3 regions of the Rhizobium sp. No.120 genome follow, and region 3 is predicted to be linked to each of the others. Evidence: predicted binding sites of a transcription regulator. Region 3 holds the regulator's gene; each other region holds the start of a gene.
What was found. Region 3 encodes PhoB, which activates phosphate uptake and scavenging genes when phosphate is short. Its sites were predicted from a motif close to TGTCATNNANCTGTCAT; they were not measured.
Positions count from the first base shown of each region.

Region 1: a site for PhoB is predicted at 3,441-3,457, ahead of ACYJRZ_RS05850 (DUF1045 domain-containing protein). Genes of this name have one in related genera too.
Region 2: a site for PhoB is predicted at 5,812-5,828, ahead of ACYJRZ_RS04680 (UDP-2,3-diacylglucosamine diphosphatase). Genes of this name have one in related genera too.

Region 1 covers NZ_BAAJNQ010000002.1:35,947-43,659, reverse strand. The annotation lists gene phnD (phosphonate ABC transporter substrate-binding protein) at 85-996, shown strand; gene phnE (phosphonate ABC transporter, permease protein PhnE) at 1,080-2,060, shown strand; gene phnE (phosphonate ABC transporter, permease protein PhnE) at 2,069-3,415, shown strand; gene ACYJRZ_RS05850 (DUF1045 domain-containing protein) at 3,605-4,291, shown strand; gene ACYJRZ_RS05845 (alpha-D-ribose 1-methylphosphonate 5-triphosphate diphosphatase) at 4,307-5,446, shown strand; gene phnN (phosphonate metabolism protein/1,5-bisphosphokinase (PRPP-forming) PhnN) at 5,443-6,048, shown strand; gene polA (DNA polymerase I) at 6,109-7,713, opposite strand, start outside.
Region 2 covers NZ_BAAJNQ010000001.1:931,095-938,807, reverse strand. The annotation lists gene ACYJRZ_RS04700 (MlaD family protein) at 1-1,364, opposite strand, end outside; gene ACYJRZ_RS04695 (ABC transporter ATP-binding protein) at 1,374-2,240, opposite strand; gene ACYJRZ_RS04690 (MlaE family lipid ABC transporter permease subunit) at 2,253-3,413, opposite strand; gene ACYJRZ_RS04685 (MFS transporter) at 3,565-4,782, opposite strand; gene ACYJRZ_RS04680 (UDP-2,3-diacylglucosamine diphosphatase) at 4,940-5,746, opposite strand; gene ACYJRZ_RS04675 (NADP-dependent malic enzyme) at 6,057-7,713, shown strand, end outside.
Region 3 covers NZ_BAAJNQ010000002.1:407,175-414,887, forward strand. The annotation lists gene pstC (phosphate ABC transporter permease subunit PstC) at 1-677, shown strand, start outside; gene pstA (phosphate ABC transporter permease PstA) at 674-2,008, shown strand; gene pstB (phosphate ABC transporter ATP-binding protein PstB) at 2,024-2,839, shown strand; gene phoU (phosphate signaling complex protein PhoU) at 2,891-3,604, shown strand; gene phoB (phosphate regulon transcriptional regulator PhoB) at 3,636-4,319, shown strand; gene ACYJRZ_RS07740 (GcrA family cell cycle regulator) at 4,510-5,037, opposite strand; gene ACYJRZ_RS07745 (acetylornithine transaminase) at 5,463-6,662, shown strand; gene argF (ornithine carbamoyltransferase) at 6,736-7,653, shown strand.

The DNA of each region.
Region 1 (7,713 bases), 370 kb from region 3:
GGGATCGAAGGCCCGCGTCAAGGGCGCATTTCTTCTATCAGACCGAAGACATCCGGGGACACCGGTTAATCAGGAGACGAACCCATGTTGAAGAAAGCACTTTTTGCCGCTACGGCGCTCGTTGCGCTCGCAGCCGGCGCTGCTGCTAATGCTGCAGACCTCAAGGAATTCCGAGTCGGCATTCTCGGCGGCGAAAACGAAGCCGACCGCCTGCGCAACTATGCCTGCCTTTCCGATCACCTGAAGAAGGAATTCGGTTTCGAGAAGGTTTCGCTCTTCCCAGCCGCAGACTATAACGGCGTTATCCAGGGCCTGCTCGGCGGCACGCTCGACTTCGCGGAACTCGGCGCTTCCGGCTACGCAGCCGTCGCCATCAAGGACCCGAAAGCCGTTACCCCGATCCTGACCACGCAGCAGACCGACGGCTCCACCGGCTATTACTCGATCGGCCTTGCCCTCAAGTCTTCCGGCATCAAGACGATCATGGACGCCAAGGGCAAGAAGCTCGGCTACGCCGATCCGGACTCCACCTCGGGCTACCTCGTTCCGCTGACGCAGATTCCGAAGACCACCGGCGTGCCGAACGACAAGTTCTTCGGCTCGACCCAGTTCAACGGCGGCCATGAGAACAATCTGCTCGCCGCTTACGACGGCAAGGTCGACGTTGCTGTCGACGATTCCTCGGGCGTTGGCGATTTCAAGGACGGCTTCACCTCCGGCACCTTCCGCAAGGAAGTCGACAAGGGCGCCGTCGACCCGAACAAGCTCGTCGAAGTCTGGCGTTCGCCGCTGATCCCGAACGGTCCACTCGTGGTTCGCAACGCTCTCGGCACCGAATGGCAGACCAAGCTGGCTGACTTCTTCATGAAGCTGCCGACGACCGACGCCAAGTGCTTCAACGCCATCGAAGGCGGCGACTTCAAGGGCTACGTCAAGGTTACTCCGGACTTCTACAACGCCGTCATCGACGTTCGTAAGGCTGCCATCGGCGGCTGATCCGCATCCCGATAATGGGGCGGCCGGCAACGGCCGCCCTTTTGCTATTCACACCCCTTTGCGATTCACAAGGGCAGGACTTTATGACGATCGCCGATACGCACCCGAACATGCAAAGCGCGCCGCAGAGCGCCAAGGAGATCGGCGATGCCTGGAGCAAGATGGTGGCCAAGCGCCGCCTCTACACTGGCATCGGTCTCGCGATCCTGCTCGTCGCCTTCATCAGCTCCGTACGCTTCGCCGACGAAAACAATGCCGGGCATTTCTTCGACCGCCTGCCGCATCTCTTCGATTTCCTGAGCTGGCTCATTCCAAAGGACTGGGCCGACGTCTACCGCGCGCTTTTCGACCTGCCGAGCCCGAACGGGGCCAACGGCGCGGGCGGCGAGGAATTCAATTTCCCGCTCGGCCGCGTCTATGTCTGGGGCGATTTCTATATCCCCGAATATTTCGAACTGATGATCATCACGATCAACGTGGCGCTGGTATCGACCATCATCGGCTTCGTCTTTGCCGTGCCTATGAGCTTCTTCGCCGCCCGCAACATGTCACCCTCCAATCCAATCCGGCTGGTGACCAAGCGCATCATGGAATTCCTGCGCGCTTTTCCCGAGATCGTCATCGCCGGGCTATTTTCGGCGATCCTGTCGATCGGCCCGATTGCCGCCATCATCGCCGTCGGCCTGCACACGATCGGTGCGCTTGGCAAACTCTTCTACGAAGTCGTCGAGAATATCGACATGAAGCCCGACGAGGGCATGCGCGCCGTCGGCGCGAGCTGGAGCGAGCGCGTGCGCTTCGCCGCGCTGCCGCAGGTGCTGCCGAACTTCATGTCCTACGCGCTGCTGCGTCTGGAGATCAACGTTCGCGCCTCCACCATCATCGGCGCCGTCGGTGGCGGCGGCATTGGCGAGGAGCTGAAGCTTGCAATTTCGCGCGGCTTTGGCGCCAAGACGTTAGCGCTGGTGTTGCTTCTCTTCCTGACGATCATCGCTGTCGATCAGTTTTCCGCATGGCTCCGCCGCCGTCTCGTTGGCGAACACGCCTTTCTTTTGCAGCATTGAGGTTGACCATGTCCGTCATCGACGCCGGCCGTATGCAGGAAATCGAAGCGCGTTATCCGGAGATCCTTCACCGGTCCTTCCACCAGCGTTTCGGCGCGCTGATGATATTCATTGGTGTCGTCCTCTATGGCATTTATGCAGTCTGGTTCTTCGATCTGCCAAAAGTCATTTCGGAAGCACATTGGGAGCGCGTCGGGATCTATCTTAGCGAATGGGTGAGCTATGACGTGCAGCCGGAGTTCCGCATCTCCGGCGACAAGATCACCATCAAGTATCCGCGCTTTTCGCCTTTAGGCGACAATCCGCATCCCGACTGGGTGAAGACCAATCCTGATGGCAGCATGATCGTTTCCGTCAGCGGAACGAGCCGTACGGTAACCGTCACCAAGACGCAGGCCATCGTGACCGCGCACGGCATTACGATTCCAATCGATATTGCCGGCAATGTGCCGAAAATCGTCGGCTCAGAGCCCGTTCCTAGCTGGATGACCGTCTATGACGACAATATCCTCGTCAATCTCGGCTTTGCCGGCGATGCCAGCATTTCCGCCGATCGCGTGAAGATCCGCAAGCGTTTCCTCGGCTGGGCCAACTTCGTCTTCGATACGCATTCGCCCTTCTTCGACAAGCCGGCGAGCGAAGTCATAAGCCTGATCGTTTCCGGGCCGCGGCTCGATCCCACACAGTCCAATCTTTCGCTTGCCTTCGACAATATCTGGAACAATGGCGCATGGCAGCATGGCGACGTCTGGACCAAGCTGTTCCAGACGATCGTCATGGCCTTTCTCGGGACGTTACTCGGTTCGCTCGCGGCCTTTCCGCTCGCCTTCCTGGCAGCGCGCAATATCACGCCGAACCGGTTGCTCAATCAGATCCTCAAACGCCTCTTCGACTTCCTGCGCTCGGTGGACATGCTGATCTGGGCGCTGTTCCTGACGCGCGCCTTCGGCCCCGGTCCGCTTGCGGGCAGCGGCGCGATCTTCCTCACGGAGACAGGCACGCTCGGCAAGCTCTACTCCGAGGGCCTGGAGAATATCGACAACAAGCCGCGCGAGGGCGTGAAGTCCACCGGTTCGCCCACCATCCTCGTGCATCGCTACGGCATTATGCCGCAGATCGTGCCCGTCTTTGTCAGCCAGACGCTCTACCAGTGGGAATCCAACGTGCGCGGCGCGACCATCATCGGTGCCGTCGGTGCGGGCGGCATAGGCCTCAAGCTCTGGGAGGCGATGCGCACCAATGCCAACTGGGAAAATGTCGCCTACATGGTGCTTTTGATCCTGATCGTCGTCTTCCTGTTCGACGCCGCATCCAACGCCTTGCGCTCGCGGCTAATGGGTACGCGAGCGAAATAAAAAAGACCGAGAAAAAATCATTTCTCATCATCATTCTGTCACGGGAATCCGGTAGCGCAGGCCGGCAAGAACTCAGCGGTCAAACCAGCTTTAGCCGGATTCGAACCGTTGCTGCCTTGCTGCTCTTGCGGTTTGAAGCAAATCACCCAACAGTGTCCCGCGCAGCCCGTTTTTCCAAGGAATGCAGCCTTGCGCTATGCTCTCTATTTCACGCCACCCAAAGACGATCCGTTGACATCGCTTGCCGCCCGCTGGCTCGGTCGCGACGCTTTTTCCGGCGAGATTTTTTCCGATAAGGCCATGGGGCCGCTGCCGGAAGGTCACGCCGAGCTGACCGCCGATCCGCGCCGCTATGGCTTTCACGCCACGCTGAAGGCACCGTTCGAGCTCGCAGCTTCGGTGACCGAACGCGACCTCCTCGAGGTCACAGCCGAATTCGCCTCGCAGACCAAGGCTTTCACCATTCCCGAACTCGTGCTCGGCCAGCTCGGTCATTTCTTTGCGCTCGTCCCCGCCTCGCTTTACCAGCCGCTACAGGATTTCGCCTCCAGTGTGGTGAAAACCTTCGAGCCGTTCCGCGCACCGCTTTCGGATCATGATATCGCCCGGCGAAAGCCGGAGGGTCTCACAGAACCAGAGCGTGCGAATCTGCTGCGCTGGGGCTATCCTTACGTCAATGACGAGTTCCGTTTCCATATGACGCTGACGGGGCGCGTCCCGGCCGAGCGGCAGGCCGAGATGCACAACATCCTGCGCGAACGTTTCGCCGAACATACCGGCAAGCCGCTCGATATTTCCGGCCTCGCCATCTTCGTCGAAGAACAGCGCGGCGCTCCCTTTACCGTCCGTTCCTGGCTGCCGCTTGCCGGCGCCTAACATGAAAGATCCGACATGACCAAAGAAACCGTCCTTTCCAACGCCCGCATCGTCCTTGAAGATAAGATCGTCGAGGGCTCCGTGCTGATCCGTGACGGGCACATTGCCGCCATTTCCGAGGGCACGTCAGATATCGGGGAGGATTTCGAGGGCGATTTTCTGATTCCCGGTCTGGTCGAGCTGCATACCGACCATCTCGAAGCGCACTATTCCCCGCGTCCGGGCGTCCGCTGGAACAAGACGGCGGCGATCCAGGCGCATGATGCGCAGATCGTCACCTCGGGCATTACGACCGTGTTCGACTGCCTGCGCATGGGCTCGGACGAGGACGGCGGTTTCGAAAAGGGCGAGATGCGCGATATGGCCGATGCTATCCAGGCCGCGCAACGCGAAGACCGCTTGCGCGCCGATCACCTGATTCACCTGCGCTGCGAAGTCTCCTCCGACAACGTGCTCGACCACTTCGAGGATTTCGAGAAGGACCCTTATGTGCGTCTGGTCTCGCTGATGGACCACGCGCCGGGCCAGCGCCAGTTCCAGACCATGGACCAGTACATCTTCTATTATCAAAAGAAGCGCGGGCTCAGCGACGAGGCCTTTGCCAAGTTCGTCGCCAAGCGCCAGGAAGAATCGGCGAAATATGCCACGCCGCATCGCGACGTGATCTCCAAGGTCTGCGCCGAACGCGGCATAACGGTCGCCAGCCATGACGATGCGACGCTCGCCCATGTCGACGAAGCCATCCATTACGGCGTTCGCCTTGCCGAATTCCCGACCAGCGTCGAAGCCGCCAAGGCTTCTCACGGTGCCGGCATGAGCGTGCTGATGGGCGCGCCGAACATCGTGCGCGGCAAGTCGCATTCCGGCAATATCGCAGCTCGCGATCTGGCCGAACTCGGCGTGCTCGACGTGCTTTCCTCCGATTACGTGCCGCTCAGCCTGTTGCATGCTCCCTTCATTCTCGCAGACGAAGTCGAGGGTATTTCGCTGCCGCAGGCGATCGCCATGGTGACGGCAACACCGGCAAGGACGGTCAGCCTGAACGATCGCGGCCGCATCGCAGAGGGCCTGCGCGCCGATCTCGTGCGTGTCCGCCGCGATCACGGCGTTCCGGTCACGCGCTCTGTCTGGCGGGAAGGACGCCGGGTGGCATGAGCCTGGACGCCAATATCAAGCCGACTAATGTCGGTCTGGCGAATGAGGCGGCGGGCACGCTCGCCGTCGTCGTCGGCCCAAGCGGCGCCGGCAAGGATACGCTGATCAATCTGGCCGCCCGGCATTTTGCCGGCCGGCCCGACGTGCACTTCGTCCGCCGCTTTATCACGCGCGACGGCGATGCCGGCAATGAGGATCACATAAGCGTCTCGGAAGCGGATTTCGATGCGATGGAGCAGACCGGCGCCTTTGCCGTCTCCTGGGAAGCGCACGGCCTGAAATACGGCATCCCGGCGGAAGTCGCCGATGAACTTGCGTGCGGCAAGCTGGTGATCGCCAACGGCTCACGCTCGGCGCTGCATCATTTCCAGGCTGCATTCCCGCGTCTGAAGATCATCAACATCACGGCTACACGTGAAGTGCTTGCCGAACGCCTCATGGCGCGTGGACGCGAGAGCCGCGACGATGTCCTGAAGCGTCTGGAAAGAAGCGTGCTGACTGTCGAGGGCAGCTACGAGGTCGTCGATATCGACAATAGCGGGACGCTCGAAGAAGCCGAACGCGCCATTATTTCTGTGCTGGAAGCGCTGGTTGGGAAATGAGCGGCTGACGCTGAAGAAGGCGCAGCATACGCGAAAGCCTATCTCCAACGCGCCCTTTGCTCAGTGTGCTTCATCCCAATTATGGGCGGCGCGCGCGTCGACCTTCAGCGGCACGACCATATCGACCGCCGGCATGGCGGCATTTTCCATGACCGAGACGATGATGGGCGTCGTGCGCTCGACATCCGCATCCTCGACTTCGAAGATCAGTTCGTCATGCACCTGCAACAGCATGCGGACGCGATCGCCGAGCCCGGCTGCCGCCAGTGCCGGCTCCATCTTGATCATGGCGCGACGGATGACGTCAGCGGCCGAACCCTGGATGGGCGCGTTGATCGAGGCACGTTCGTTGAAGGCGCGGACGGAGGGATTGGACGAGCGGATTTCGGGGAAATGGATGCGGCGCCCGAAGATCGTCTCGACATAACCCTTGTCGCGCGCTGCCTGCTTGGTGCCTTCCATATAGTCGCGGATGCCCGGAAAGCGCTCGAAATATTTCTTGATGTAGTCGCCTGCTTCCGAGCGCTCGATGGAAAGCTGGTTCGCCAGACCGAAGGCGGAAATGCCGTAGATGATGCCGAAATTGATCGCCTTGGCGCGGCGGCGCACTTCACTCGGCATGCCATCCACCGGCACGCCGAACATTTCGGACGCCGTCATCGCGTGAATGTCGACACCGTCTTCGAAAGCCTGTTTCAACTGCGGGATATCGGCGACATGCGCCAGTACGCGCAGCTCGATCTGGCTGTAGTCGGCGGAGACGAGCTTGTGGCCCGGTGTCGAAATGAAAGCCGTCCGGATCTTGCGGCCTTCCGCCGTGCGCACCGGAATATTCTGCAGGTTCGGCTCGGAGGAGGACAGGCGCCCCGTCGTGGTCGAGGCTAGCGAATAGGAGGTGTGAACGCGCTTCGTCTCGGGATGGACATAGCTCGGCAGCGCATCCGTATACGTGGATTTCAGCTTGGTGAGCTGGCGCCAGTCGACGATCTTGCGCGGCAGCTCGAAGCCGGCCGCCGCCAGATCCTCCAGCACCTGCGCCGAGGTCGACCATTGCCCGGTCTTGGTCTTGCTGCCGCCGGCCAATCCCATCTTGCCGAAAAGGATATCGCCAAGCTGCTTCGGCGAGCCGATGTTAAAGCGCTCGCCGGCGAGCGTGTAGATCTCGTCCTCCAAGGCGGCAGCTCCCTGCGCCAGCTCGCCGGAAAGGCGAGAGAGGATCTGCCGGTCAATGGTGATGCCGCGCTCCTCCATGTGGGCAAGCACTGGCACGAGGGGCCTTTCCAACCGTTCGTAGACGACCGAAAGTTTTTCTGCCGCAAGTCGTGGTTTCAGCACCTGCCAGAGGCGCAGCGTCACGTCGGCATCTTCGGCGGCATAGGCGGTGGCGCGGTCGATATCGACGAGATCGAATGTGACGTTGGACTTGCCGCTGCCGGCGACGTCCTTGTAGGCGATCGGCTTGTGGCCGAGCCAACGCTCGGAGAGGCTATCCATGCCATGCGTGGCATTGGCGCCGCCATCGAGCACGTAGGAGAGCAGCATCGTGTCGTCGAAGGACCGCGTCTCGATGCCGTAACGCTTCATCAGTAGGTAGTCGTATTTGAGGTTCTGCGCGATCTTCAGGATGGAGGCATCCTCCAGCAGATCCTTCAATCTCGGCAGCGC
Region 2 (7,713 bases), on a different contig from region 3:
CGCGCGCGGCCGTCGTAAGTCTTGACCGTATCCCCGCCGAAAATCAGTCGTTGCGGATTGCGGTCGAAATTAGTGATTGTACTGTTCAGATTGTCAACCGTGCCCCGCATGTCGTTGATGAGGGTCTGGGCATCGCGCAAGCCGCTGCTGGAAAATTTCTGCAGATTGTCGGCGATCGGGCCGATGCGGGAATTGAGATTATCCGCCATCTTTTTGAAGGATTCGAGCGTGTCCTTGGCTTCTGCGAACAACGATTTCGTGCTGTCGTCGCCGAGTAGAGAATTGACCTTGGTCAGGATGCCGTCAACCTTGCCGGACGCTGCATTGAGCTTGGTTGAAATCTCTCGGGCATTGGCAATCGTCTGGTCGATATCCTGCTGATGCGCAGCAACCGAGTTGGCGACGTCCCGGATCGATGCGACCGCCGTCCGAGCCTGCTTCGTCACATCGGCAATATCGTCAACCGATCCCTTGATCTTGGCCGGATCGATCTGCGCGACGATCGCGTCTACTCGATCCAGCGTCTTTTGTGCGTTCTGACCAAAAGTCGTATAGGTATCGGCCGTCTGCTTGAAGCTCGCAATCGTCGCCTTCAAGTCGGTCGTCGCGTCGGCGACATTGGCCGTGATCTTATCGGCATTGGCGATGACGTCGTTGACCTTCTGGGCATCGACCGCACGCACCAACTTCTCGATCGCATCCAATGTCGAATCCACGCGGACCGAAACCGTCTTGAAGGTATCGGAAAGCTGCCCAACGCTTGCCAGGAACTTGTCGATATTGTCGGAATTGTCGGCGATGGCCTTGGAGAATTTCTGCGCATTGCGCACGGTATCCGTCAGAGGTCCGCGCGAATCCGAGACAAAGCCCTGAATGTCGCCGATCGTGTCGTTGGCGCGGTTCAGGATCTTATCGGCCGTCGTCAATAGGTTGGTGACGCTCGACTGATCCGCGAGCAATACTGCGCGCTTGCCCGTGTCGATCGAGCGCTTCAGGATGTTTTCGTCGCTATTGCGGCCGCCCGAAAGCTCGATATAGGCAGCACCCGTCAGGCCCTGAATCTCAAGAATGGCCTTCGTCGAGGTGTAGACCGGTGCATCGGCACGCACCTGCGTGAAGGCGAGAGAATAGTTAGGATCGTCGGCGTCGATCGAAAGCCCCTGTACCGAGCCGACCTGAATACCGTTGAAGCGAACCGGCGAGCCGACGCTCAAGCCATTTGCAGAGCCTGGAATGCGTACGACGAGCTCGACCATCGGGCCGCCGCGGCCATATTCCGCCATCCAGTAGACGAAGCCGAAAGCGGCCGCGATGACAACCAGCGTAAAGAACCCGACGATCGTGTAATTGGCTTTGGTTTCCATTGTCTCCAGTCACTTCTCGCGGCTGTGGGCGCCTGCGCCTTTGTCGTCGTTGTGCTGCCCTTTGATGTCCTCGCGCGGCACGATCGATCGTGCGCGCTTGCCCCTGAAGTAGGATTGCACCCAGGGGTCATCACAGGCGAGCATGTCCTCAACCGTACCTTCCACCAATACCCGTTTCTGTCCGAGGACAGCAATACGGTCGCAGACGGAAAACAGGCTGTCGAGGTCGTGAGTCACCATATAAACGGTCAGGCCAAGCGTGTCGCGCAGCTTGGCAATCAGTTCGTCGAACTCCGACGCACCGATCGGATCGAGACCCGACGTCGGCTCATCAAGAAAAACGAGGTCCGGGTCGAGCGCCAGGGCTCTGGCCAACGCCGCGCGCTTGATCATGCCGCCCGAAAGCTCGGAAGGATATTTGTCGGCGGCATCAGCGGCGAGACCCACCATGCGGATCTTCATCAGCGCCAGCTCGTCCATCATCTCCTTCGGCAGATCCAGATATTCCCGCATCGGCACCTGAATGTTTTCCTTGACCGTCAGCGAGGAAAACAGCGCGCCTTGCTGGAAGAGAACGCCGAGCCGCATGTCGAGCCGGTTGCGATCCTCTTCATCGAGCTTGTCGTAATCTTCGCCGAGGATCTCGATCTTGCCCGATCGGCGCGGCAAGAGCCGCAATACGGTGCGCAGCAGCACGGACTTGCCGGCACCGGAAGCACCAACGAAACCGAGGATTTCGCCGCGATAGATATTAAGGTTCAGCTTATCGAGAACCACTTTCGAGCCGAAAGCGACGGTGACGTCCCGGGCCGACAGCACGATGTCCCTGCCGTGCTCATCCTTTTCCAACGGGATTTCCGAGTGAAGCGCGCTCATCGTCATCTTCCCTCAGAAATCGATTGCCGCATAGAACATGGCAAAAAGCCCGTCCATGAGGATTACGACGAAGATCGACTTCACCACCGACGAAGTCACGTGCTGACCAAGAGACTCAGCACTGCCCCCCACCTTCAACCCCTCGACGGCCGCGACGATGCCGATGACCAATGCCATGAACGGCGCCTTGATCATGCCTGAGATGACGGTCGAAAGGCTGACGGCCTCGTGAAGGCGCGAGATGAAGGTCGCAAACGTGATGCCGGAATAGGCCCAGGATACCAAGGCAGCGCCAAAAAGCGCGGCAAAATTGGCAATGACCGTCAGCAGTGGCAAGGCAACCGTCAGCGCCACAAGCCGCGGAAAGATGAGCACGCCGACGGGATTGAGGCCCATGACCTTCAGCGCGTCCACTTCCTCGCGCATCTTCATGGAACCAATTTCGGCGGTAATCGCGCTGCCAGACCGGCCGGCAATCATGATCGCGGTAAGAAGCACGCCGATTTCGCGCAATTGCAGAATGCCGACCAGATCGACCACGAAGATTTCCGCACCGAAATAACGCAGCTGGAAAGCGCCCTGCTGGGCGATAATCGCGCCGATCAGCGACGACATCAGCAGGATGATCGGAACCGCGCGCACCGCCATGTGATCGATCTGGTTGATGATCGAGGCAGGTGAAACCCCGCTACCGCGGCCGAACTTGAGCTGACCGCCGCGTACGGCTGAACCCAGGATATACATGGCGGCGATGAGGTTGCCCCAGATATCGTAAACGCTTTCGCCAATAGGCGCGAAGATACGCTCCGCCCATGATTTCCTCGGCTTCGCCGCTGCCGTCTCATCGTCCGGATGCGTATCGAATGTCGTCAGCAATTCGTCGATATGCGGATTGGAGCCTTCGATCGTAACATGGGCCTTGTGTGCTTCCTGGCTTTCCTTCAGCCGGCGGATCAGCAGCGCACCCGCCGTGTCCACATCCGAAAGACCGGAAAGATCGATCACGACGTCGCCGCCGGAGCTGCGCTTGGACAGCTGCTCGATCTGTCGCAGCACGCCATGCACATTGGCGCTGCGCCAATTGCCTTGCAGCCGATAGCGATGGCCTGCGCCTTCGGGCGCATCATCGATCTTCGGTGCATCGGACCTTTGCTCGGCTGCTTTCAAACTCATGCGTCTTTCAAATCTGGCACAACATAAGCCGACTCGGGGGAGCCCGCTTGATCAATGCTTAATACACCGACTATGCGTGGAATTTCCATCTCGCGCCGGCGCCAACTTATGTCACGGCTTTTTGATATCCAAATGAATTTGTTGCACCGCGTCAGGATACACCGTGAGCGCCGCCTCCGATTGCCGGCTTCCTCGCCTGCAGCCCATAGGCGAAAATGACCATGACAAGCCCGAAGGCTGCTATGCCAGCCATGACATAGTAGCTTGCCAGATCAAGCCAGGCATAGAGATAGCCGGATGCAAGCGTCATCAGCCCAAGGAACATGCCATTGTAAAAATAGTAGGCGCCCTGGGCCGATGATTCCTGCGTTTCGTGCACTGAGGCCACAATGCGACGCTGAATGCCCGTGTGGACGCAGGCGTAGGTGCAGGAATGAAAACACTGCAGGATGAAATAGCCGAGGAAGCCGAAATTAATCGGAAACAGGATCCAGCGCAGAATACACATGGTCGCGCCCAAAAAGATCAATGTCCAGGCGCTGAACCGCCGACTGAGCTTCTTCGACAGGAAGAAAACCATCACTTCGGCCGCAACGCCGATGCTCCATAGAACTGCAATTTGCGCGCCTGAAAAACCAAGCTTATGCCAATAGATCGATGCAAACGTATAGAGCATCGCATGGCTCGATTGCTGTATCGACACCCCGATCATGGTGATGAGCAATTGCGGCGATCGCAGATTTCCGGTCGGCGATTGCAGATTAATGGGTTGGTTGCGCCGGCGCGTCGGCCCGATGCGCGGGGCGAAAAAGCCCATCAGCGTCGTAAGAATGAATCCGGCCACCATGACAGGCAAGACGGTGTTACCGCCCCACATGCCGATCAGCTGGCCACCGAGAAGGGTCGACAGGATAAATGTGATCGATCCCCAGACCCGCATGGAGCCATAGTCGAAGCCCCAGCGGCGCACGCCCGACATGGCGATCGACTCAACCACGGGCACATAAGGCGCGTAGGTGGCCCCCTGAATGCCGTAGACCAGAAGCACAGGCCAAAAGTCGCTCGTCCAATAGAGCGCGACAGCCGTCAGCAGCGACAGTGCACCCGACCACAACAGCACATCCGCCCGCTCCGACATGTGATCAGCGAGCACAGCGATGACGGGTGTCACAAGCACCCGCACGACCATGGGAATGGCGAGCACCAGGCCGATCTCATGATCATTGAAATTCAGCCCTGCCAACCAGACGGGAAAAAACGGCAGAGCAATTCCATTGACGAACAACGGAGCGCAGTAGGACAAGGCAGTGCGCAAGCGGAAATATGGAGGCGCACCCTCGCCCTGGAAGGACTTGATCGCGGGAATCATGACAGACCTGAAGGGGAACTTAGTTTTCCCTATCATGCCATCGAGAATACGACTATGGCGAGAAGTGGCCGAAAGCGTACCGTTTCGGAAAAACCGAAGCCATTGCCGTTCAATAATTATGACAAGCTATTAGCAAGCCTGTGAAGAGACGCGGGAATTACGCCGCCTGCGCCCCAAGTGCCTGCGACATTTCTTCGACCGGCGAGCCAACAGGCTGCGTCTCGAGAATATTCTGCCAGGTGATCAGCTCGAACGTCCCGTCTTCGTGCTCGGCAATCGCCGTGCAGCTTTCCACCCAATCGCCCGTATTGATGTAACGGATGCCATCGAGGTCCTCGATCACGGCATGGTGGATATGACCGCAAATCACGCCATCTGCATTGCTGCGCTTGGCCTCTTCGGCAACCACTCGCTGAAACTCGCCGATGAAATTGACAGCATGCTTGACCTGCAGCTTCGCCCAGGCCGAGAAGGACCAATATGGCATATTCAGGCGTCGGCGTACCGCTGCAAGGCCGATATTGATCATGATGGCCATGTCGTAGGCCCAATCGCCCAGATAGGCGAGCAGACGGGCATTGCGGACGACGACGTCGAATTCATCGCCATGCAGCACGAGATATTTCTTGCCGTCGGCCGTTTCATGCATGGCGCGCTGCGCCACCTCGATGCCGCCGAAATGCATGCCGGGAAAATCACGCAGGAATTCGTCGTGATTGCCCGGGATATACACGATACGCGTGCCCTTGCGCGCTTTGCGCAGGAGCTTCTGGATCACGTCGTTGCAATTCTGGGGCCAGTACCAGTTTCGCTTCAGTCTCCAGCCATCCACGATGTCGCCGACCAGAAAGATGGTATCGGCGTCGTGATAACGGAGAAAATCGAGCAGGTAGTCCGCCTTGGCAGCCTTCGAGCCGAGATGCACGTCAGAAATGAATAGCGTTCGGAAATGCCGGGGGTCCATGTTTTCATTCACGAACTATATGTCCGTGCCCTATCCTACGTTGGCTACTCCAAAACCAGACTCGTGTTTCAGGAAGATGACAAACCCTGTGCTTGGCGGCTCACCGGCGCACGCAGCGTTCTATCCAAGGGCCATGCGCCGCTCGGTTCTTGCAGAAAAGGCAATTCAGTTTTGCCACTACAAAAACGCCTTGTGACCTCAATTCCATACTGTGAAGGCGAAGCGATTGATGTATGCAGAAGACTCAAAGCGCAGGCAGGAATGGAGACGCAAGTTGGATACGAACGACACTTCGAAAGCAGCCAAGAACATGGCGAGCGGAAATTTCGACGAGCAGGCGCTTTATTTCCATCGTTATCCCCGCCCCGGCAAGCTGGAAATTCAGGCGACCAAGCCGCTGGGCAATCAGCGCGATCTGGCACTTGCCTATTCGCCCGGCGTCGCTGCGCCCTGCATCGCCATCCGCGACAACCCGGAAACGGCCGCTGATTATACGTCCCGCGCCAATCTCGTTGCGGTGATTTCCAACGGTTCCGCAGTGCTCGGCCTTGGTAATATCGGCCCGCTCGCTTCGAAGCCCGTCATGGAAGGCAAGGCCGTTCTCTTCAAGAAATTCGCCGGCATCGATGTCTTCGACATCGAAATCGCAGCACCGACCGTCGATGAGATGGTCAATACCGTTTCGGCGCTCGAGCCGACCTTCGGCGGCATCAATCTGGAAGATATCAAGGCGCCGGAATGCTTCGACGTCGAGCGCCGCCTACGCGAGAAGATGGAAATACCGGTCTTTCACGACGATCAGCACGGCACCGCCATTATCGTCGCCGCCGCAATCCTCAACGGACTGGAACTGGCCGGCAAGAAGATCGAAGAGGTGAAGATCGTCGCCTCCGGCGCGGGCGCGGCCGCACTCGCCTGCCTAAACCTGCTCGTCATTCTCGGCGCCAAGCGCGAAAACATCTGGGTCCACGACATCGAGGGCCTGGTCTACAAGGACCGCAACGTCCTGATGGACGAGTGGAAATCCGTCTACGCTCAGGATAGCGACAAGCGCGTGCTTGCCGAATCCATTCCAGGCGCCGACGTCTTTCTCGGCCTCTCCGCCGCCGGCGTGCTGAAGCCTGAACTGCTGGCGCAGATGGCCGAAAAGCCGCTGATCATGGCGCTCGCCAACCCGACGCCGGAAATCATGCCGGACCTCGCCCGCGCCGCCCGCCCCGACGCGATGATCTGCACTGGCCGCTCGGACTTCCCGAACCAGGTCAACAACGTCCTCTGCTTCCCCTATATTTTCCGCGGCGCGCTCGATTGCGGCGCCAAGACGATCAACGAAGAGATGAAGATGGCCGCAGTGCGCGCCATTGCCGCGCTTGCCCGCGAAGAGCCTTCCGATGTCGCTGCCCGCGCCTATACCGGTGAAACTCCGGTCTTCGGACCCAATTACCTGATCCCCTCGCCCTTCGATCCGCGTCTCATCCTGCGTATTGCACCGGCTGTGGCAAAGGCAGCCGCAGACAGCGGCGTCGCCCTGCGCCCAATCAAGGATTTCGACGCCTATATGGACGAACTCAACCGCTTCGTCTTCCGCTCGGGCTTCGTCATGAAGCCGATCTTCGCCGCGGCGAAGGTTGCCGAGCGCAAGCGCGTCGTATTCTCCGAAGGCGAAGACGAGCGCGTGCTGCGCGCCGCCCAGGTTCTTCTTGAAGAAGGTACGGCCGTCCCGATCCTCATCGGTCGTCCTTCTGTTATCGAGACGCGCCTGAAGCGCTACGGCCTGAAGATCCGCCCGCACACGGATTTCGCCGTCATCAATCCGGAAGACGATCCGCGCTTCCGCGAATATGTCGAGCTCTATTTCTCGCTGGTCGGCCGCGCGGGCGTCATCCCAGAAGCAGCGCGCACCATCGTCCGTACCAACGCAACCGTCATCGGCGCGCTCGCCCTGAAGCGCGGCGAAGCCGATGCGC
Region 3 (7,713 bases):
TCTTTGCCGTGCCTATCGGCCTGTTCGCGGCGATCTACATGGCCGAATATGCCTCGGCTCGCGTTCGCTCCATCGCCAAGCCGATGCTGGAGGTCCTGGCCGGCATTCCAACGATCGTCTACGGTTTCTTCGCCCTTGTCACAGTCGGCCCCTTCCTGCGCGATATCTCCGCCGAGATCGACGGTCTGATGACCGGCAACTACAGAAGCTTCATCGAGGCACAGAGCGTCTTGACGGCCGGCTTTGTCATGGGCGTGATGCTCATTCCTTACGTTTCCTCGCTGTCGGACGACATCATCATGGCCGTGCCGCGTTCGCTGCGCGACGGCTCGCTCGGGCTTGGCGCCACGCGGTCCGAAACGGTCAAGCGCGTTCTGCTGCCAGCCGCCCTTCCGGGCATTGTCGGTGCACTGCTGATGACCGCGTCGCGGGCGATCGGTGAAACCATGATCGTGGTGCTGGCCGCCGGCGTTGCCGCACGCATGCAGCTCGATCCCTTCGAGCCGATGACGACAGTCACCGTGAAGATCGTCAACCAGCTGACGGGCGATCTGGAGTTCACCTCGCCGCAGACGCTTGTCGCCTTCGCTCTCGGTATCACGCTGTTCTGCCTGACGCTGTGCCTCAACGTCTATGCGCTCTACATCGTCCGTCGATACAGGGAGCAATACGAATGAGCGACGTCGTATCCTCCTCTCAGCTCAACATGCCGCGTGGCCTGACACCGGGTGCGTCGGTGCGCCGTGATATCGGCATCAGGCGACGCTACGCGGCCGAGCGCCGCTTCCGCGCGTATGGGATCACAGCCGTCATCTTCGGGCTTATCTTTCTTGCCGTCCTGATCTTCACAGTGGTCCGCACGGGCTATACCGCTTTCGTCCAGACTTCGATCACCTTGCCGATCGAATTCTCCGAGAAGGTGATCGACCCGACGGATAAGCGGGCCACCGATCCGAAGGTTCTGATATCAGCCAACTATCCGGTTCTTGTGCGCGACGCGCTGGTGAAGGTGCTCGGCATCGATCCGGCCAATCGCGTGCTTGTGCGCGAAGCGACGGCGATGGTGTCGGACGGTGCCAGGATCGCGCTGCGCGACAGGGTCGTTGCCAATCCCTCGATCATCGGGACGACACAGAAGGTCACCTTCTTGGCCAGCGCCAATATCGATTCCGCCAACAAGGGCCAGATCGATCTGACTGTCGACGAGAAGGACCGCAAGGTATCCGACCGCCAGGTCGCCTGGATGAAGCAACTCAGCGAAAGCGGTGCGCTTTACAAGGCCTTCAACAGCGGTCTCTTCCTGTCAGGCAATTCCAGCCGCCCGGAAGCCGCCGGTCTCGGTGTCGCGCTGATCGGCTCGTTCTACCTGATGCTGACCGTTCTCGTGCTTGCCTTGCCAGTCGGCGTTGCCGCCTCGATCTATCTGGAAGAGTTCGCACCCAAGAACCGGCTGACGGATCTGATCGAGGTCAACATCAACAATCTCGCCGCCGTCCCCTCGATCGTCTACGGCCTGCTGGGTCTCTCGGTCTTCATCAACATGATGGGGCTGCCGCGCTCGGCCTCGCTGGTCGGCGGTCTGGTGCTGAGCCTGATGACGCTGCCGATGATTATCATCGCCACGCGCTCGGCGCTACGTGCGGTGCCGCCGTCGATCCGCAGCGCGGCGCTCGGGCTTGGCGCCTCGCGCATGCAGATGGTCTTCCATCACGTTCTGCCGCTAGCTATGCCCGGCATTCTGACCGGCACGATCCTCGGGCTTGCGCATGCGCTCGGCGAGACCGCGCCGCTTCTTCTGATCGGCATGGTCGCCTTCGTCGCCAATTACCCGACATCGCCGCTCGATCCTTCGACGGCGCTGCCGGTGCAGATCTACATGTGGGCGAGCGAAGCCGAGCGTGCCTTTGTCGAAAGGACGTCCGGCGCCATCATCGTCCTTCTCTTCTTCCTCGTCGCGATGAACATCGGCGCCATCTTGCTGCGCCGCCGCTTCGAGCGGCGCTGGTAAGGGAGGGCGCACGAAATGAACATGATGACGGAAGCCGCAAGCGAAAGAGCCTTGGCCAAGAAGATGATCACGATCCCCTACAAGATGATCGGCCAGGACGTTTCGGTGTTCTACGGCGACAAGCGAGCGCTTTTCGATGTCAATCTGAAGATCCGCGCCAATACGGTCACGGCTCTGATCGGCCCTTCCGGCTGTGGCAAGTCCACCTTCCTGCGCTGCCTTAACCGCATGAACGATACGATTGAGACCTGCCGCGTCACCGGCAAGATCACGCTCGACGATCAGGATGTCTACGACGACAGCATCGATGTGGTTGAGTTGCGCGCCCGCGTCGGCATGGTGTTCCAGAAGCCCAATCCGTTTCCGAAGTCCATCTTTGAGAACGTCGCCTACGGTCCGCGTATCCATGGCCTGCATCGTTCCAAGGCCGATCTTGAGCATATCGTCGAAACCAGCCTTCAGAAGGCGGGTCTATGGGGCGAGGTGAAGGATCGGCTCCACGATGCCGGCACGAGCCTGTCTGGCGGCCAGCAGCAGCGCCTTTGCATCGCGCGCGCCGTCGCGGTCAGCCCGGAGGTCATCTTGATGGACGAGCCGTGTTCGGCGCTCGATCCGATCGCGACCGCGAAGGTCGAGGATCTCATCCACGAGCTGCGGGAGAATTTCACCATCGTCATCGTGACGCATTCCATGCAGCAGGCAGCACGCGTCTCGCAGCGTACCGCAATGTTCCATCTCGGCCACCTGGTCGAGGAGAACGACACCGATAAGATGTTCACCAATCCCGACGATTTCCGCACTCAGGATTACATCATGGGCCGTTTTGGTTGATGATGGCAGGCGCGCGGCTCCTTTCACATAGTTCACCTTGAGGATAGAAAAATGGTCTCCACTCACATTCTCTCTGCCTACGACGAAGACCTGAAGTTCCTGACCCGCCGCATTGCCGAAATGGGCGGCCTGGCCGAGCAGATGGTTAGCGACAGCGTACGCGCTCTCGTCAACAGCGATGCTGCTCTCGCGCAGAAGGTCATCTCCGACGATGTCGTTCTCGACCATGCCGAGCGTGAAGTCGGCGACAAGGCGATCGTTACCATTGCACGCCGCCAGCCGATGGCAGCGGACCTGCGCGAAATCATGGGCTCGATCCGCATCGCCTCCGATCTGGAGCGCGTTGGCGATCTCGGAAAGAACACCGCAAAGCGCGTCATCGCCGTGCAGGGAACTGGTGTTCCCCGCCGTCTCGCCCGCGGCATCGAGCATCTCTCCGAACTGGCGCTGAGCCAGCTCAAGGAAGTTCTCGATGTCTACGCGACCCGCTCGCCTGACAAGGCCGTGTCGATCCGCGAGCGCGACGAAGAGATCGACGCCATGTACACCTCGCTCTTCCGCGAGATGCTGACCTACATGATGGAAGATCCGCGCAACATCACCACCTGCACGCATCTTCTCTTCTGTGCCAAGAACATTGAGCGCATCGGCGATCATGCCACCAACATCGCCGAGACGATCTATTACATGGCGACAGGCGCGCAGCCGGAAGGCGAGCGCCCGAAGGACGATACCGCCAATACCGTCGGCGCAGTGACGGAATAATCTGGAAGCGAAGAAAGGAGACCATAGGCGCATGGTTCCGAGAGTTGCTGTTGTAGAAGACGAGGAAGCGCTTAGCGTTCTGCTGCGCTACAATCTCGAGGCCGAAGGCTTCGAGGTCGACACGATCCTCAGAGGCGATGAGGCCGAGCTGCGTCTCCAGGAGCGCATCCCCGATCTCCTGATCCTCGACTGGATGCTCCCTGGCGTGTCCGGTATCGAGCTCTGCCGCCGGCTGCGCATGCGGCCGGAGACGGAGCGCCTGCCGATCATCATGCTGACGGCCCGCGGCGAGGAAAGCGAGCGTGTGCGCGGACTTTCGACCGGCGCGGACGATTACGTCGTCAAGCCGTTCTCGACGCCGGAGCTGATGGCTCGCGTCAAGGCGATGCTGCGGCGTGCCCGCCCGGAGGTTCTCTCCACGGTGCTGCGTTGCGGCGATATCGAGTTAGACCGCGAAACCCATCGCGTCCACCGCAAGAGCCGCGAAGTGCGCCTGGGGCCGACGGAATTCCGCCTGCTGGAGTTTCTGATGTCCTCGCCGGGCCGTGTCTTCTCGCGTTCGCAGCTGCTCGACGGCGTTTGGGGTCATGATATCTATGTCGACGAACGCACTGTCGACGTCCATGTCGGTCGCCTGCGCAAGGCGCTCAATTTCTCCAACATGCAGGATGTCATCCGCACTGTTCGCGGGGCGGGCTATTCCATGGAAGCTTGAGCGGGTTGCCGCTCGGGTATCACCATTACAGCGCCACGCGTCTTTCAAGACGCGTTAAGGTCGCTGTAACATCTTAAAATGCTGCAAAATTTTCCCTTAAATCGATTCCGATTTAAGGAATTATGCAGGAGCGGCGGAAACAGAAAAACGGGCCTCGAGGGGCCCGTTTTTCTTTGTCTTGCTGCCACTTTCAGCCGTTGTTGCGCCGGCGCTCATGCACCGGCTGGTAGGCCATGCGCTGATGATAGGTGCAGTAGGGCGAAGAATCCGGGCTGTCGTTGCCGCAGAAGTGGAAGTCGTCCTTCAGCGGGTCGCCGACCGGCCACTTGCAGGTGCGTTCCGTCAGTTCCGTCAGGCCGAGGCGACGGGAGATCGGAACGACGACATTCGATGCCGGGCGATACTGGATTTCATTGACGGAATCGATCTCGATCTCTTCCTTCAGCATCGTTGCGCCCTGCTGGCGGGCGACCACCGTGCGGGTAGCGACGCGCGATCCGTAGGTTGCGGTGCGGGGTGCTGCTGCGCCGCGCTTTGGCGTGCGCGCCACAGTTGTGGTGCCGCCCGCCTTCGCTCGGCCGGGGAGGTTCAGGCGATGTACCTTGCCGATAACGGCATTACGGCTTACGCCACCGAGCTGCGCAGCGATCTGGCTGGCGCTCAAACCTTCGGACCATAGCTTTTTCAGCTTCTCGACGCGTTCGTCTGTCCAATTCATGCCCTGTCTCCGCTGTCGCGTTTCCGATGGCAGAATCCCTCACCATTGCCTCGCATGGGATCGAGGCGCGAAACGCTCTAAAATTGTGGTGACTAGTTCCGCCGCATGCAGTCTAGCAATTGGTTTTTAACCTAGTGTGAGGCTGACTCCGTGACAAGAGTCGCGGGAATCTTGAGGAATCGATTTCGAGGTTTTCCCCAACTTGCTGTCCGGGCGTGGCATTTCTGCCATAGGCGCCGCCCAACCCATCTCTTTTGCCGGCAAGCGCTTTCTCGCAACTGCTAAAACGCCAGTTTTGTTGACATCGCGGTGCAAAACATCAATAGTGCCCAGGCCGCCGCGAGGCGGCATTTTTGATTTTTTCGGACCCGTTTCATCAAAGGGAAGCGATCGGTCCTTAAAGTTGTGATCCAGGAGATATGGCCATGGCCGAGACCACGCCGCTTTATGACACCTATCTGCGCGCTCCTCTGCGGTTCGAGCGAGGCGAAGGCGTCTGGCTGGTCACTGAAAATGGCGAGCGCTACCTTGATTTCGCCGCCGGCGTGGCGGTCAACTCGCTCGGTCATGCCCATCCTCATCTTGTCGCCGAGCTGAAGGCACAGGCCGACAAGGTCTGGCACCTGTCCAACCTTTATGAGGTGCCCGGCCAGGAGAAGCTGTCGAAGCGGCTGACGGAAGTGACCTTTGCCGACAAGGTGTTCTTCACCAATTCGGGCGCCGAGGCGCTGGAATGCGCCATCAAGACGGCGCGGCGCTATCAATTCGCCAAGGGACATCCCGAGAAGTTCCACATCATCACCTTCGAGGGCGCCTTCCACGGCCGCACAATCGCGACGATCGCCGCCGGCGGTCAGGAAAAGTATATCGAAGGTTTCGGCCCGAAAGCGCCGGGCTTCGATCAGGTACCGTTCGGCGATCTCGATGCCGTGCGTGCTGCCATCACAGATGCGACGGCCGGAATCCTGATCGAGCCGGTCCAGGGCGAGGGCGGCATCCGTCCGGCCACCAACGAATTCCTGCGCGGGCTGCGTGAGATCTGCGATGAACACGGCCTGCTGCTGATCCTCGACGAAGTACAGTGTGGCGTCGGCCGTACTGGCAAGCTTTTCGCCTATGAATGGGCCGGCATCAAGCCTGATATCATGGCTGTCGCCAAGGGCATCGGTGGCGGTTTCCCGCTCGGCGCCTGCCTTGCGACGGCGGAGGCCGCCTCGGGCATGAAGGCGGGGACGCATGGCTCGACCTATGGCGGCAATCCGCTCGCCATGGCGGTCGGAAATGCGGTTCTCGATATCGTGCTTGCCGAAGGTTTCCTGCAGCATGTGCGCGATGTCGCGCTGGTCTTCCGCCAGGGGCTCGCCTCGCTCAAGGATCGCTTTCCTGACATCATCGAGGACGTTCGTGGCGAAGGCCTGATGCTCGGCATCAAGGCGGCCATTCCGCAGGCGGAGTTGCTGCAGGCGATCCGTGCCGAGCATCTGCTCGGCGTGCCGGCGGGCGACAACGTCATCCGTCTGCTGCCGCCGCTGGTCGTTACCGCCGAAGAAGCACGCGAAGGTCTTGCTCGCCTGGAGCGTGCCGCCGAGCGTGCGCGCGCTGCCCGCGTCAAAAAATCGGCTTGAGCTTACCGCCCGCATTTGGGGCGTTCGTGCCCCACGCGGGCGTTATTGTTTTTTCTGGAGCACAGGTAAGGACATGGCTTCTCCGAAACACTTTCTCGATCTCTCTGCCGTTCCGGCTGCCGATCTGCGCAATATCATCGATGACGCGATGGTGCGAAAGAGCGCGCAGAAGGCTGGCACTGCCGACAAGCCGCTGGCCGGCAAGATGCTGGCGATGATCTTCGAGAAGCCGTCCACCCGAACTCGTGTTTCCTTCGACGTCGGCATGCGCCAGCTCGGCGGCGAAACGCTGTTCCTCTCGGGTACCGAGATGCAGCTTGGTCGCGCCGAAACGATTGGCGATACCGCTAAGGTGCTGTCGCGCTATGTCGACGCGATCATGATCCGCACGACGGATCATTCGCGCCTGCTGGAGTTGGCGGAACATGCGACGGTTCCGGTCATCAATGCGCTGACCGACGATACGCATCCCTGCCAGATCATGGCCGACATCATGACCTTTGAAGAGCATCGCGGCCCGATCAAGGGCAAGACGCTTGCCTGGACGGGCGACGGCAACAACGTGCTGCATTCGCTGATCGAAGGCGCGGCACGCTTCGGCTATCGCATGAATATGGCGGTACCCCTTGGTTCCGAGCCGAAGGATCACTATCTGAACTGGGCCCGCAACGAGGGCGCCGAAATCATGCTCTCGCATGATGCAGACCGTGCGGTCGCCGGCGCCGATTGCGTGGTAACCGATACCTGGGTTTCCATGAATCAGGAGCACCGGGCACGCGGTCACAACGTCTTTCAGCCCTATCAGGTCAACAAGGCTTTGATGGCACAGGCCGGCAAAGACGCTTTGTTCATGCATTGCCTGCCCGCCCATCGCGGAGAGGAAGTGACGGACGAGGTGATCGACGGTCCGCAATCCGTTGTCTTCGATGAGGCGGAAAACCGCCTTCATGCGCAAAAGTCGATTCTTGCTTGGTGCCTGGGCGCGATCTGAAGATATCAAACCGCGTCTGAAGGGCGCGGGCCCTAGAGCCGGATGGTCCCAGGTCGAAGC